DNA from 3 places in the Streptomyces sp. NPDC044921 genome. Region 1 is predicted to be linked to each of the others. Evidence: riboswitches for the same ligand, from Rfam matches in the RefSeq annotation. Region 1 holds a riboswitch; each other region holds the start of a gene.
What was found. Region 1 has a riboswitch for cyclic di-AMP ahead of AC07DA_RS21585 (C40 family peptidase). Riboswitches for the same ligand answer to the same signal wherever they lie in the genome.

Region 1 (3,873 bases):
CCAGGCCCTTGGCGGTGTGCAGCGTCATGAGGGTGATGACGCCGTCGCCGTCCTCCTCGTCGGGGATCTGGTCGGAGTCGGCGACCAGCGCGACCTGTTCGAGGAAGTCGGCCAGGGTGCCCCGCTCGTCCTCGCCGCGCTCCTGCTCGAACTCCATGGCGACGGCGGCGAGCTCCTGGAGGTTCTCGATCCGGGTCTCGTCCTGCGGGTCGGTGGAGGCCTGCAGTTCGGCGAGGTAGCCGGTGCGCTCCAGCACCGCCTCCAGCACCGTGGCCGGTCCGGCGCCGGACTCGACGATCGTGCGGAGGTCCTCCATCAGCGTGTTGAACCGCTTGACCGCGTTGGTGGAGCGCGCGGCCATGCCGTAGGCCTCGTCGACGCGCTTGAGCGCCTGCGGGAAGCTGATCTTCTCGCGCTGCGCGAGGGCGTCGATCATCGCCTCGGCACGGTCGCCGATGCCCCGCTTGGGCACGTTGAGGATCCGCCGCAGCGGCACCGAGTCCTCGGGGTTGGCCAGGACGCGCAGGTAGGCCAGGACGTCCCGGACCTCCTTGCGCTCGTAGAAGCGGACGCCGCCGACGACCTTGTAGGGCAGGCCGACGCGGATGAAGACCTCTTCGAAGACGCGGGACTGGGCGTTGGTGCGGTAGAAGACCGCGACGTCGCCCGCCTTCGCCTCGCCGGCGTCCGTGAGGCGGTCTATCTCGTCGGCGACGAACTGGGCCTCGTCGTGCTCGGTGTCGGCGACGTAGCCGGTGATCAGCGCGCCGGAGCCGGCGTTGGTCCACAGGTTCTTGGGGCGGCGGGACTCGTTGCGCTCGATGACGGCGTTGGCGGCGCTGAGGATCGTCTGCGTGGAGCGGTAGTTCTGCTCCAGCAGGATCGTCGTCGCGTCCGGGTAGTCCTCCTCGAACTGGAGGATGTTGCGGATCGTCGCGCCGCGGAAGGCGTAGATCGACTGGTCGGCGTCGCCCACGACGCACAGCTCGGCGGGCGGGACCACGGCCTCGGGCGGGACGTCGACGGGGTGTCCGGCGGTGCCGACCAGCTCGCGGACCAGGGCGTACTGGGCGTGGTTGGTGTCCTGGTACTCGTCGACCAGGACGTGCCGGAAGCGGCGGCGGTAGTGCTCGGCGACGTCCGGGAAGGCGCGCAGCAGGTTGACCGTCGTCATGATCAGGTCGTCGAAGTCCAGGGCGTTCGCCTCGCGCAGCCGCGACTGGTAGAGCGCGTAGGCCTGGGCGAGGGTCTTCTCGAAGCCGTCGGTGGCCTGCGCGGCGAAGTCCTCCTCGTCGATCAGCTCGTTCTTCAGGTTGCTGATCTTGGCGCTGAAGGACTTCGGCGGGAAGCGCTTGGGGTCGAGGTCGAGGTCGCGGCAGACCAGGGCCATCAGGCGCTTGGAGTCGGCGGCGTCGTAGATCGAGAAGGAGGAGGTGAAGCCGAGCTTCTTGCTCTCGCGCCGGAGGATGCGCACGCACGCGCTGTGGAACGTCATGACCCACATGGCGTTGGCGCGCGGGCCGACGAGCTGCTCGACGCGCTCCTTCATCTCCCCGGCGGCCTTGTTCGTGAAGGTGATCGCGAGGATCTGGCCCGGGTGGACGCCCCGCTCGGCGAGCAGGTGGGCGATGCGGTGCGTCAGCACGCGGGTCTTGCCGGAGCCGGCGCCGGCCACGATGAGCAGCGGGGAGCCGGAGTGGACGACCGCGGCGCGCTGGTTGTCGTTCAGCCCCTCCAGGAGGGCGGCCGTGTCCACGACCGGGCGCGGGGCGCCGTCCCGGTAGTGGGCGTCCCGGTCCGGCGGCACGTCGAACTTCCCGCCGAACAGATCGTCCGGGATCGGCTCCGGACCGTGATCGTCCTCGGGTGGCGGCGGGGGCTCGTCCGCGGGGCCCCGCTGGGCCTGGAGGCTCGCCAGGAAGCTGTCGTCAAAGAGGCTGCTCATCGCTCTCCGAGTCTAGGGCGCCCCACTGACAGCCCGCCGCTGCCCTGAGCACATCGGCGGGCGGAGGGCCCTCCCCGGCCGGTCACCGACCCGCCGGTCGCCCGGTGGAGTGGCGCGATCACCACCCGCGACACACGCTCCGTTCCCGGATGAATCGCCATGAAAGCACCCCATTCCCTCACGCTCTGCGATGCTCTTGCGAAAGGTCACGAAAATGTATCGGGCATATCACCCATCAACCTTCACAGGTGCCACACACGTTGGCTACGGTGCGACCGGGCCGCATGACCCCCACCGGCGAACGTCGCCGGGCCGCGCGGCCTCCGCCGAGTCCGGTGTGCCGCAGCGGCAGCCGGAGCCGGGGACCCACCGAGACCTGGGGTGAATCGGCCCGACTCCCGTCCCGGGACGGCCGTAGGGCAACCCTTCCGAACCACCCGCCCGAACCCGACAGCTAACCCGGTAGGCGGAACCTTGGAAGGAGTCGCCTCCCTTGGCGTCGCACCGTAAGTCGCGTCCTTCGGGTACGCGCGTGGCAGGCATACGGACCCCCGCCCTCGCGACGGCGGCCCTCACGTCCGTGGCCCTGCTGTCCCAGTCGGCCGACGCCGCCCCCGAGGCCGACGGCACGCCCAGCCTGGAGGAGGTCGAGAAGAAGGTCGACGACCTGTACCGCCAGGCCGAGTCGGCGACCGACAAGTACAACGCGGCCAAGGAGAAGACCGCGAAGCAGCGCAAGCGCGTCGGCGCCCTGCTCGACGGCGTCGCCCAGCGCACCGAGAAGCCCGGCGAGGCGCGTCAGAAGCTGGGTTCCGTCGCCGCCGCCCAGTACCGCACCGGCGCGGCCGCCCCGGACACCGCCACGTTCCTGCTCGCGGACACCCCGCAGGACCACGTCGGCCAGTCCCAGCTGATGGACCGGATGACCGGCCGCCAGAAGGCGGCGGTCGACGACCACGTCACCCAGCGGTCCGCGACGACGCCGAAGCGGCAGGAGGCCACCGAGACCCGGCGCGCGCTCACCGAGTCGCAGAGCGACCTGAAGACGGCCAAGGCCACCGTCCAGCGGAAGCTCGCCGACGCCCGCGACCTGCTGTCGCGGCTGACCGCCGAGGAGAAGGCACGGCTCGCGGCGACCGAGCAGGAGAGGCAGCGGGACGCCGCCCGCGAGGCCGCCGAGCAGGCCGCCCAGGAGAAGGCCCGGCAGGAGGCCGCCCAGCGGCAGGAGAGCAGCACCCCGTTGCCGGGCACCACCTCCACGGCCCCGGCCGACTCCTCGTACACCACCACGGCGGACAAGGCGCTCGCCTTCGCCCGCGCCCAGATCGGCAAGCCGTACGTGTGGGGCGCCGTCGGCCCCGGCTCCTACGACTGCTCCGGCCTCACCCAGGCCGCGTGGAAGGCCGCCGGGGTGACCCTGCCCCGCACCACCTACGACCAGGCCGACGCCGGCACCACGGTCCCCCTGGCCCACGCCCAACCCGGTGACCTGGTGTTCTTCCACGACGACGTCACCCACGTCGGCATCTACACCGGCAACGGCATGATGATCCACGCCCCCAAGCCGGGCACCTACGTGCGCGAGGAGCCGGTCCACTACGACGGCGAGTCGGCGATCCACAGCGTGGTCCGGCCGGCCTGACCGAGGGTCCCGTACGTTTGTGAGGGGCACGCGCGCGTGCCCCTCTCGTAACCCGGGCACCGCTGCCTAGCATCGGCGCTGTGTCCGGACCCTCCCCGTATGCCACCTTGCTGGCGACCTACGCGCTGACCACCGGCACCCTGTCGGCCGGTCTCGACTCGGCGGGGTACGAGGTCCTCTCCCTCATCGCGCTCCTCCCGGCCGGCGCGGCCTGGCTGGGGACGCCGGCGTACGTCGTACTGCGGCTGCCGCCGGCGGCGTGGCGGGCGCAGGTACCGGTCGCGCT
Region 2 (3,873 bases), on a different contig from region 1:
CGGCGGCTGTCCGTGTCGTGCACGCACTCGTCCCTGAGCCGCCATTCTCACCCGAACTGGTGAGGAGTGGTGTTTTCCGTGGTTTCCATCTGACCAAATCGGGCGGGCGGATACGTCAGACCCCGGACTCAACTCCGCGTACTGCTGGGGTATGACACGGAAGGGCGGCTTCTCCCCCGACCCGTAGGGGTCGGGGGCGGCGGGGCGGTCAGCCGGCCCGGTGCACCACCGCGTCGCACAGCTCCACGAGCGCCGTCTTCGCGGCGCACTCGGGCAGCGGCGCCAGCGCCGAGCGGGCGTCCTCGGCGTAGCGGACGGTGTCCCGGCGGGCCTGTTCCAGCGCCGGGTGGGCGCGCAGCAGGCGCAGGGCCTCGGCGTGCCGGTCGTCGTCGGTGAGGTCGGAGTCCAGCAGTTCACACAGGGCGACGTCCTCGGCGAGGCCGAGCCGGGCCGCCCGCTCGCGCAGCCGCAGCACCGGCAGGGTCGGGATGCCCTCACGCAGGTCGGTGCCGGGGGTCTTGCCGGACTCGTGGGAGTCGGAGGCGATGTCGAGGACGTCGTCGGCGAGCTGGAAGGCGACGCCGAGCCGCTCGCCGTACTGGGTCAGCACGTGCACCACCGTCTCGTCGGCGCCGGACATCATCGCGCCGAACCGGCACGAGACGGCCACCAGCGAGCCGGTCTTGCCGCCCAGCACGTCCAGGTAGTGCTCGACCGGGTCGCGGCCGTCCTGCGGTCCGGCCGTCTCCAGGATCTGCCCGGTCACCAGCCGCTCGAACGCCTCGGCCTGCACCCGCACCGCCTCCGGGCCGAGGTCGGCCAGGATGTGCGAGGCGCGGGCGAAGAGGAAGTCACCGGTGAGGACCGCGACCGAGTTGCCCCAGCGGGTGTTGGCGCTGTCCACCCCGCGGCGGACGGCGGCCTCGTCCATGACGTCGTCGTGGTACAGCGTGGCGAGGTGGGTCAGCTCCACGACGACGGCCGACGGCACGATGCCGGGTGCGTACCGGTCGCCGAACTGGGCGGCGAGCATCACGAGCAGCGGCCGGAACCGCTTGCCACCGGCCCGCACCAGGTGCTGGGCGGCCTCCGTGATGAAGGGCACCTCACTCTTGGTGGCCTCTAGCAGGCCTTCCTCGACAGCCGCCAGTCCGGCCTGGACATCGGCTTCCAGAGCCTGGTCCCGCACGCTCAGCCCGAACGGCCCGACGTCGGTCACGAGGGGTCTCCTGTCTGCTGGTGTCTGCCGGTGCTTACGCGGATTGTCGATAGGTCGCTGACATCACTCGAGTCAGCGTATCCGGTCACGTTTCGATCACCGCCAGCGCCCATGGTTACAGGCCGGGTGGTATCCGATCACGACCGCTATGTTTTCGATCGGCTCATAAGAATGGACATGTTCCGACTTACCAGGAATTCGCGACCTATGTGGGATTTGCGACATTGACGAAGCGAACACCCTTTACGGAACATTGCGCCCGAGGTCGTGATCAGTGAATTGAATCACTTCGTCCGCTTCGCGGCCGCCCCCGGGCGCCGAACGCTCCCTCCTTCCGCGGAAAGCGAGTTGAGCCTTGGCTCGCGCAAAGGATCAAGCGGCCGTTTGCCCTCTGACCAAGGTCATCCGGCACCCTGTGTGACTCCGGCGCTTGTTCCCGGCATGTGCTGTCGCATACGTTCCGGCGCAGTCCGGCGGACCGCCGAATCCTGCCGCCGCCCGGACTCCCCACACACACCGACTCACTCACGCAGGGCAGGAGCGGGGGACCCAGGTAAGTCGCCGGTCCGCGACAAGGACCGGCTCGGGGTGAAGCCGCGCACGACAGCACCACGCCGTGTGCGGCCGGGCACCTCCCGGCCCGAACCCGACAGCTCACCTCGCAGGCGCCGGAGAGGAACATCGCCATGCCCGGACGAGGTAAGCACCGTCGCCCCAGCAGGAACCCGATCACCCGTGGTGTCGTCGCCGTCGGCACCGGCGGAGCGGCACTGACCCTGCCGCTCCTCGGCGCCACGCACGCGAACGCCGCCGAGCCCCAGAGCGCGCCCGCCGCGCAGACCGTGCGGCAGGCGGCCCAGCCCGCCACGTCGCTCACGTACACCGTGGCCAAGGGCGACACGCTCTACGGCATCGCGGAGAAGTACGACGTGTCCGGCGGCTGGAAGCAGCTGTACAAGGCCAACCGCGCCGCCGTCGGCGACGACCCGAGGGTGATCCACGCGGGTCTGAAGCTCAAGGTGGCGACGGCCAAGGCCGCCGACGAGAAGAAGGCCACGCAGTCGTCCGCCCCGGCCAAGCCGGCCGGTGGCGTGACGCGGGCCACCCCGGTCGCCGCGAAGACCTACGCGAACAACCTCGACGGATGGATCCGCGAGGCGCTGGACATCATGGCCCAGAAGGGCATTCCGGGATCGTACGACGGCATCTACCGCAACATCATGCGGGAGTCGTCCGGCAACCCGCAGGCGATCAACAACTGGGACTCGAACGCCGCCAAGGGCACCCCCTCCAAGGGCCTGCTCCAGGTCATCGACCCGACCTTCGCCGCCTACCACGTGCCCGGCACCCCCTACGACCCGTACGACCCGGTCGCCAACATCACGGCGGCCTGCAACTACGCGGCCGACCGCTACGGCTCGATCGACAACGTCAACGGCCCGTACTGAGCCGCCCCGCCCAGCAGTCGCTCGAGGACGACGGCGATGCCGTCGTCCTCGTTCGACAGCGTGATCTCGTCGGCCACGGCCTTGAGTTCGGGATGACCGTTGGCCATCGCGACGCCGTGCGCCGCCCAGTCGAACATCGGGATGTCGTTGGGCATGTCACCAAAGGCGATGGTGTCGGCCGGCCGCAGCCCCAGGTGCTCGGCGGCCAGCGCCAGGCCCGTCGCCTTGGTGACGCCGCACGGCTGGAGCTCGACCGTGCCGGGCCCCGACATCGTCACCGTCGCCAGTGAACCCACCACCGAGCGGGCCGTCGCCGCCAGCTCGTCGTCCGACAGGCAGGGGTGGCGCAGCAGCACCTTGCTGATCGGCTCGCCCCACAGCTCGTCGCGCCGGTGGACCCGCACCGCGGGCAGCGTCGGGTGCGGCATGAGATAGCCCGGCTCGATGAGCGTGAGCCCGTCGACCCCGTCCTGGTCGACCGCCGCGTACACCTCCCCCACCTCGGCCTCGATCTTGCCGAGGGCGGTCTCCGCCAGCTCCCGGTCCAGGGTGACCGACCACAGCAGCCGGTGCGCGCCGGCGTCGTACACCTGCGCGCCCTGCCCGCACACCGCGAGCCCCGTGCACCCCAGGTCGTCCAGGAGCGGCCGCACTCTCGGCGCCGGGCGGCCCGTCACCACGAGGTGCTGGGCACCGGCGTCCGCCACCCGCGCGAGCGCGGTCAGGGACCGGTCGGACAGGGTGTCGTCGCCGCGCAGCAGCGTCCCGTCCAGGTCGGTGGCGATGAGGGAATATGCGAGGGGTGCGGCCATGATCAGAGAATACGGACAACGCGCCCGTTCGTTTCATCGCACGGCGCACGCCGATTGCCCGGTTGAGGGCCTCTGCACCGGTTGGCAACAACATGGTCCGCTACCTACCCGAGGGGCCGCATCGAGCGGTACCTTCCAAGTGTCCAGGGGGGACTTGATCGGGGGGTCAGGTTGAACAGTGGGCGCATTCGCGTGGCCGGGCCCGGGGAGCTCGGCGAAGGGGAAAGGGAGCGCTGGCGCGCGCTGCGCGCCGCCTCCAAGGCACCACGCAACCCTTTCATGGAACCGGAGTTCACCGAGGCCGTCGGTCGGGTGAGGCCCCGGGCCCGGGTCGCGGTCGTCTACGAGGGCCCGGAGCCGGCCGGCTTCCTGCCCTACGAAGCGGCCCGTTGGG
Region 3 (3,873 bases), on a different contig from region 1:
ACGCGGAGGGTGCGGACGCCGCCCTGGACCGGCTGGCGAAGCTGGTCTCCGAGGGCCTCGAGGAGCTGCCCGAGACCGTCTGAGTCGTTCGAGCGGTTTTCCGCGGGTGAAGCCGCGCCGGCCTATCGGCCGGCGCGGCTTCACTCTTCTCCGGCCCCGCCCTCAATCAATTTGAGCTCAAGAATTCACGCGGGCTGCCGGAAAATCGGCAGCAGAAATAATCCCCCGGCGGATCCCCTTCTTTGTATACGGCTTCCGTGTTAATGCCGCAGGCCCGCCGTGTTTACGGGATGTTGCGAGTTCCTCACACGCTCGGCGGCGACGCCGAGCCGGAGCCGGTGCGCGGACGTGGCGCGCTCGGTGTGCTGCGCCGTGACCGCCCGCGCGCGCTCGCTGTCGCCGCGCGCCACCGCGTCCACGATCGCGCCGTGCTCGGTCCAGGACGCCACCGGATCGGCCGGCGCGTCCACCGCGTACATCCAGGCGATCTTGTGGCGCAGCTGGGTGAGCATCGCGATCAGGGCGGGGCTGCCGGAGGCCTGCGCCAGCGTCTCGTGGAACCAGCCGCCCAAGGAGCGCAGGTCGTCGCTGGTGCCGCGGCGGGCGCGCTCCTGGCCGAGCCGGACCAGGCCGCGCAGCACCTTCAGGTGGGCCTCGGTACGGCGCTGGGCGGCGCGTGCGGCACCGAGCGGCTCCAGCAGCGCGCGCATCTCCAGCAGGTCGGCGGCCTCCTGCTCGGTGGGTTCGGCCACGCACGCGCCCGCGTGCCGCCGGGTCACCACGAAGCCCTCGGCCTCCAGCGTGCGCAGGGCCTCCCGCACGGGGACGCGCGAGACGCCGTAGCGGCGCGCGAGGAGCTCCTCGGTGAGGCGGCTGCCGCGCTCGTGCACACCCGCGACGATGTCGTCCCGGATGGCCGTGCACACCGAGTGCGCGGGAATACGCATGACCCGACCTCCGCTTAATCCCCGTGAAACGCCGACGCGTGACGCCTGTTCCGTGACTCTATTGCAATCAGCCGGAATTTCCGACGGCAGCCCGGAATCCATGGATATTTTTTGGACAGCGGCACCGGGAATGCCGAAAGGCCCCGGCTCGGTGAGCCGGGGCCTTTCGGATGCGCAGCGGGTGGCGTCAGAGGCTCACGCCGTGCGAGCGGAGGTAGGCGAGCGGGTCGATGTCCGAGCCGTACTCGGGGCTCGTCCTGGCCTCGAAGTGCAGGTGCGGGCCGGTGACGTTGCCGGTCGCGCCGGACAGGCCGATCTGCTGGCCGGGGGTGACCTGCTGGCCCACCGAGACACCGACGGACGACAGGTGGCCGTACTGGGTGTACGTCCCGTCGTTCATCTTGATCACGACCTGGTTCCCGTAGGCGCCGCCCCAGCCGGCCTCGACGACCGTGCCCGCGCCGACCGCGTGGACGGGGGTGCCGCTGGCGGCGTGGAAGTCGATACCGGTGTGGCTGCCGGAGGACCAGACGGCGCCGCCTGCCTTGTAGCCGGTGGACACGTAGGAGCCCGGGATCGGGGACACGTAGCTGTTGAGGCGCTTGCGCTCGGCCTCGCGGGCGGCGCGCTCCTTGGCCTCACGGGCCTTCTCGGCGGCCTCCTTGGCCTTCTCGGCCAACTCGGCGGCGCGCTCGCGGGCGGCCTCCTCGGCCTGCTTGCGGGCGGCGGCCTCTTCGGCCGCCTGCTTCTGCGCGACGGCCTGGGCGTCGATCTGCCGGGCCACGGTGTCACCCATGGTGACGACCGGGGTGAGGCCGGTCTGCTCGACGGCGGGCTCGGAGGCGGCGAAGGCCGGGGCGGCCACGGTGCCGATCACACCGGTGGTGGCGAGAGCCGCGACGCCCGCCGCGCGGGCCGTGCCGCGCTGGATCCTGCTGGGACGGCGATGCTTGCCGGTGGCGCGTGTGAACGCCATGAAGTGGCTGGTCCTTTCCTTCCCTCTCGCCTACCGGGTTAGCTGACGGGTTCGGAGCAGGAAGGTCTCCTACGGACTCCCTCGCGACTCGCGCGGGCGTCCGATTCACCCCAGGGACTGCGGTTGGGTCCCCGGCTCCCCTGGCTCGCGCCGTACGGGGACTCGGCGATGACTGTCCGGTGCCGCGGGTGCGGCGCACTGCCTGACGAACAGCCCGGACGACGCTAAGCGGGGGCACTTTCAATTCCCAAACGGATCGGGCGTTTTGTAGCGCATCCCACAGGGCAGACAGGCAACTCCCGCCTCAATTCGGGCATAAAGGGGCCCTGGTGCCTTGGAAGACAACCAGGGCCCCTGCGCGCGTGCCGCTACTCGGCGGCCACGACCTTGACGTCACCGATGCCCAGGGCCTCCACCGGTGCCTTGATCTGCGCCGCGTCGCCCACCAGGACGGTCACCAGACGGTCCACGGGGAAGGCGCTGACGGCCGCCGCCGTGGCCTCCACCGTGCCCGTCGCGGCGAGCTGGCGGTACAGCGTGGCCTGGTAGTCGTCGGGCAGGTGCTGCTCGACCTGGTCGGCCAGCGTGCTCGCGACGGCCGCGGCGGTCTCGTACTTCAGCGGGGCCACCCCGACCAGGTTCTGCACGGCCACGTCCCGCTCGGCGTCGGTCAGCCCCTCCGCGGCGAGGGTGCGCAGCACCGTCCACAAGTCCTGGAGGGCCGGGCCGGTGTTGGGGGTGTCCACGGACCCGCTGATGGCGAGCATCGAGGCACCGGACCCGTCGGGCGCGGACCGCAGCACCTGGGCGAAGGACCGCACGCCGTAGGTGTAGCCCTTCTCCTCGCGCAGGACGCGGTCCAGCCGGGAGGTGAGCGTGCCGCCGAGGCAGTATGTGCCGAGCACCTGGGCGGGCCAGACGCGGTCGTGCCGGTCCGGGCCGATCCGGCCGATCAGCAGCTGCGTCTGTACGGCGCCCGGGCGGTCCACGATGACGACCCGGCCGGTGTCGTCGGCGGTCACCGGCGGCACCGGGCGCGGTTCGGCCGAGGAGCCGGTCCAGGAGCCCAGGGTGTCGCCGAGCAGGGCGTCCAGGTCGATGTCCGTGAGGTCGCCGACCACCACGGCCGTGGCCGTCGCGGGGCGGACGTGCTTCTCGTAGAAGGCGCGGACGGCCGCGGAGTCGATCGCGGCGACCGTCTCCTCGGTGCCCTGCCGGGGCCGCGACATGCGCGAGTCCGCCGGGAACAGCTCCTTGGAGAGCTCCTTGGCGGCGCGCCGCGAGGGGTTGGCCAGCTCGTGCGGGATCTCGTCGAGGCGGTTGCGGACCAGCCGCTCGACCTCGCCGTCCGCGAACGCGGGCGCCCGCAGCGCGTCGGCGATCAGACCGAGTCCCTTGGCGAGCCGGGAGGCCGGGACCTCCAGGCTGATCCGGACGCCGGGGTGGTCGGCGTGCGCGTCGAGGGTGGCGCCGGCCCGCTCCAGCTCGGCGGCGAACTCCTCGGCGGAGTGCTTGTCGGTGCCCTCCGAGAAGGCCCGCGCCATGATCGTGGCCACGCCGTCGAGACCGGCCGGCTCGGCGTCCAGGGGCGCGTCCAGCAGCACCTCCACGGCGACGACCTGCTGGCCCGGGCGGTGGCAGCGCAGCACCGTCAGGCCGTTGCCGAGCGTGCCGCGCTCGGGGGCCGGGAAGGCCCACGGCCTGGCCTCGCCCGCCTGCGGCCGGGGGTGGAAGTCCATCGTGGCGAGCTCGGTCACTTGGCCGCCTCCTCGTTCTCGTCGCCGGCCGCGGCTGCGGTGCCCCCGGCGGTGTCGGCGTCGTCAATCTCGTCGGCGACGGGCTCGTAGACGAGCACCGCGCGGTTGTCGGGGCGCAGGCGGGCCTTGGCGACCTCCTGGACCTCCTGCGCCGTCACCTCCAGCACGCGCTGCACGGCGGTCAGCGCCAGCT

Region 2: it holds a riboswitch for cyclic di-AMP, as region 1 does, so the genes downstream of both, AC07DA_RS25870 (transglycosylase SLT domain-containing protein) here and AC07DA_RS21585 (C40 family peptidase) in region 1, are expected to answer to the same signal.
Region 3: it holds a riboswitch for cyclic di-AMP, as region 1 does, so the genes downstream of both, AC07DA_RS27485 (M23 family metallopeptidase) here and AC07DA_RS21585 (C40 family peptidase) in region 1, are expected to answer to the same signal.

What each region holds. Positions count from the first base shown of each region.
Region 1 is NZ_JBWKIF010000013.1:126,809-130,681, forward strand. It holds gene pcrA (DNA helicase PcrA) at 1-1,945, opposite strand, end outside; cyclic di-AMP (ydaO/yuaA leader) riboswitch at 2,260-2,430, shown strand; gene AC07DA_RS21585 (C40 family peptidase) at 2,439-3,587, shown strand; gene AC07DA_RS21590 (TDT family transporter) at 3,668-3,873, shown strand, end outside.
Region 2 is NZ_JBWKIF010000018.1:14,951-18,823, forward strand. It holds gene AC07DA_RS25865 (polyprenyl synthetase family protein) at 209-1,219, opposite strand; cyclic di-AMP (ydaO/yuaA leader) riboswitch at 1,724-1,902, shown strand; gene AC07DA_RS25870 (transglycosylase SLT domain-containing protein) at 1,906-2,667, shown strand; gene AC07DA_RS25875 (HAD family hydrolase) at 2,631-3,479, opposite strand; partial or broken gene AC07DA_RS25880 (GNAT family N-acetyltransferase) at 3,651-3,873, shown strand, end outside.
Region 3 is NZ_JBWKIF010000020.1:38,900-42,772, forward strand. It holds gene AC07DA_RS27475 (HPr family phosphocarrier protein) at 1-83, shown strand, start outside; gene AC07DA_RS27480 (GntR family transcriptional regulator) at 261-947, opposite strand; gene AC07DA_RS27485 (M23 family metallopeptidase) at 1,135-1,923, opposite strand; cyclic di-AMP (ydaO/yuaA leader) riboswitch at 1,936-2,101, opposite strand; gene AC07DA_RS27490 (M16 family metallopeptidase) at 2,292-3,680, opposite strand; gene AC07DA_RS27495 (M16 family metallopeptidase) at 3,677-3,873, opposite strand, start outside.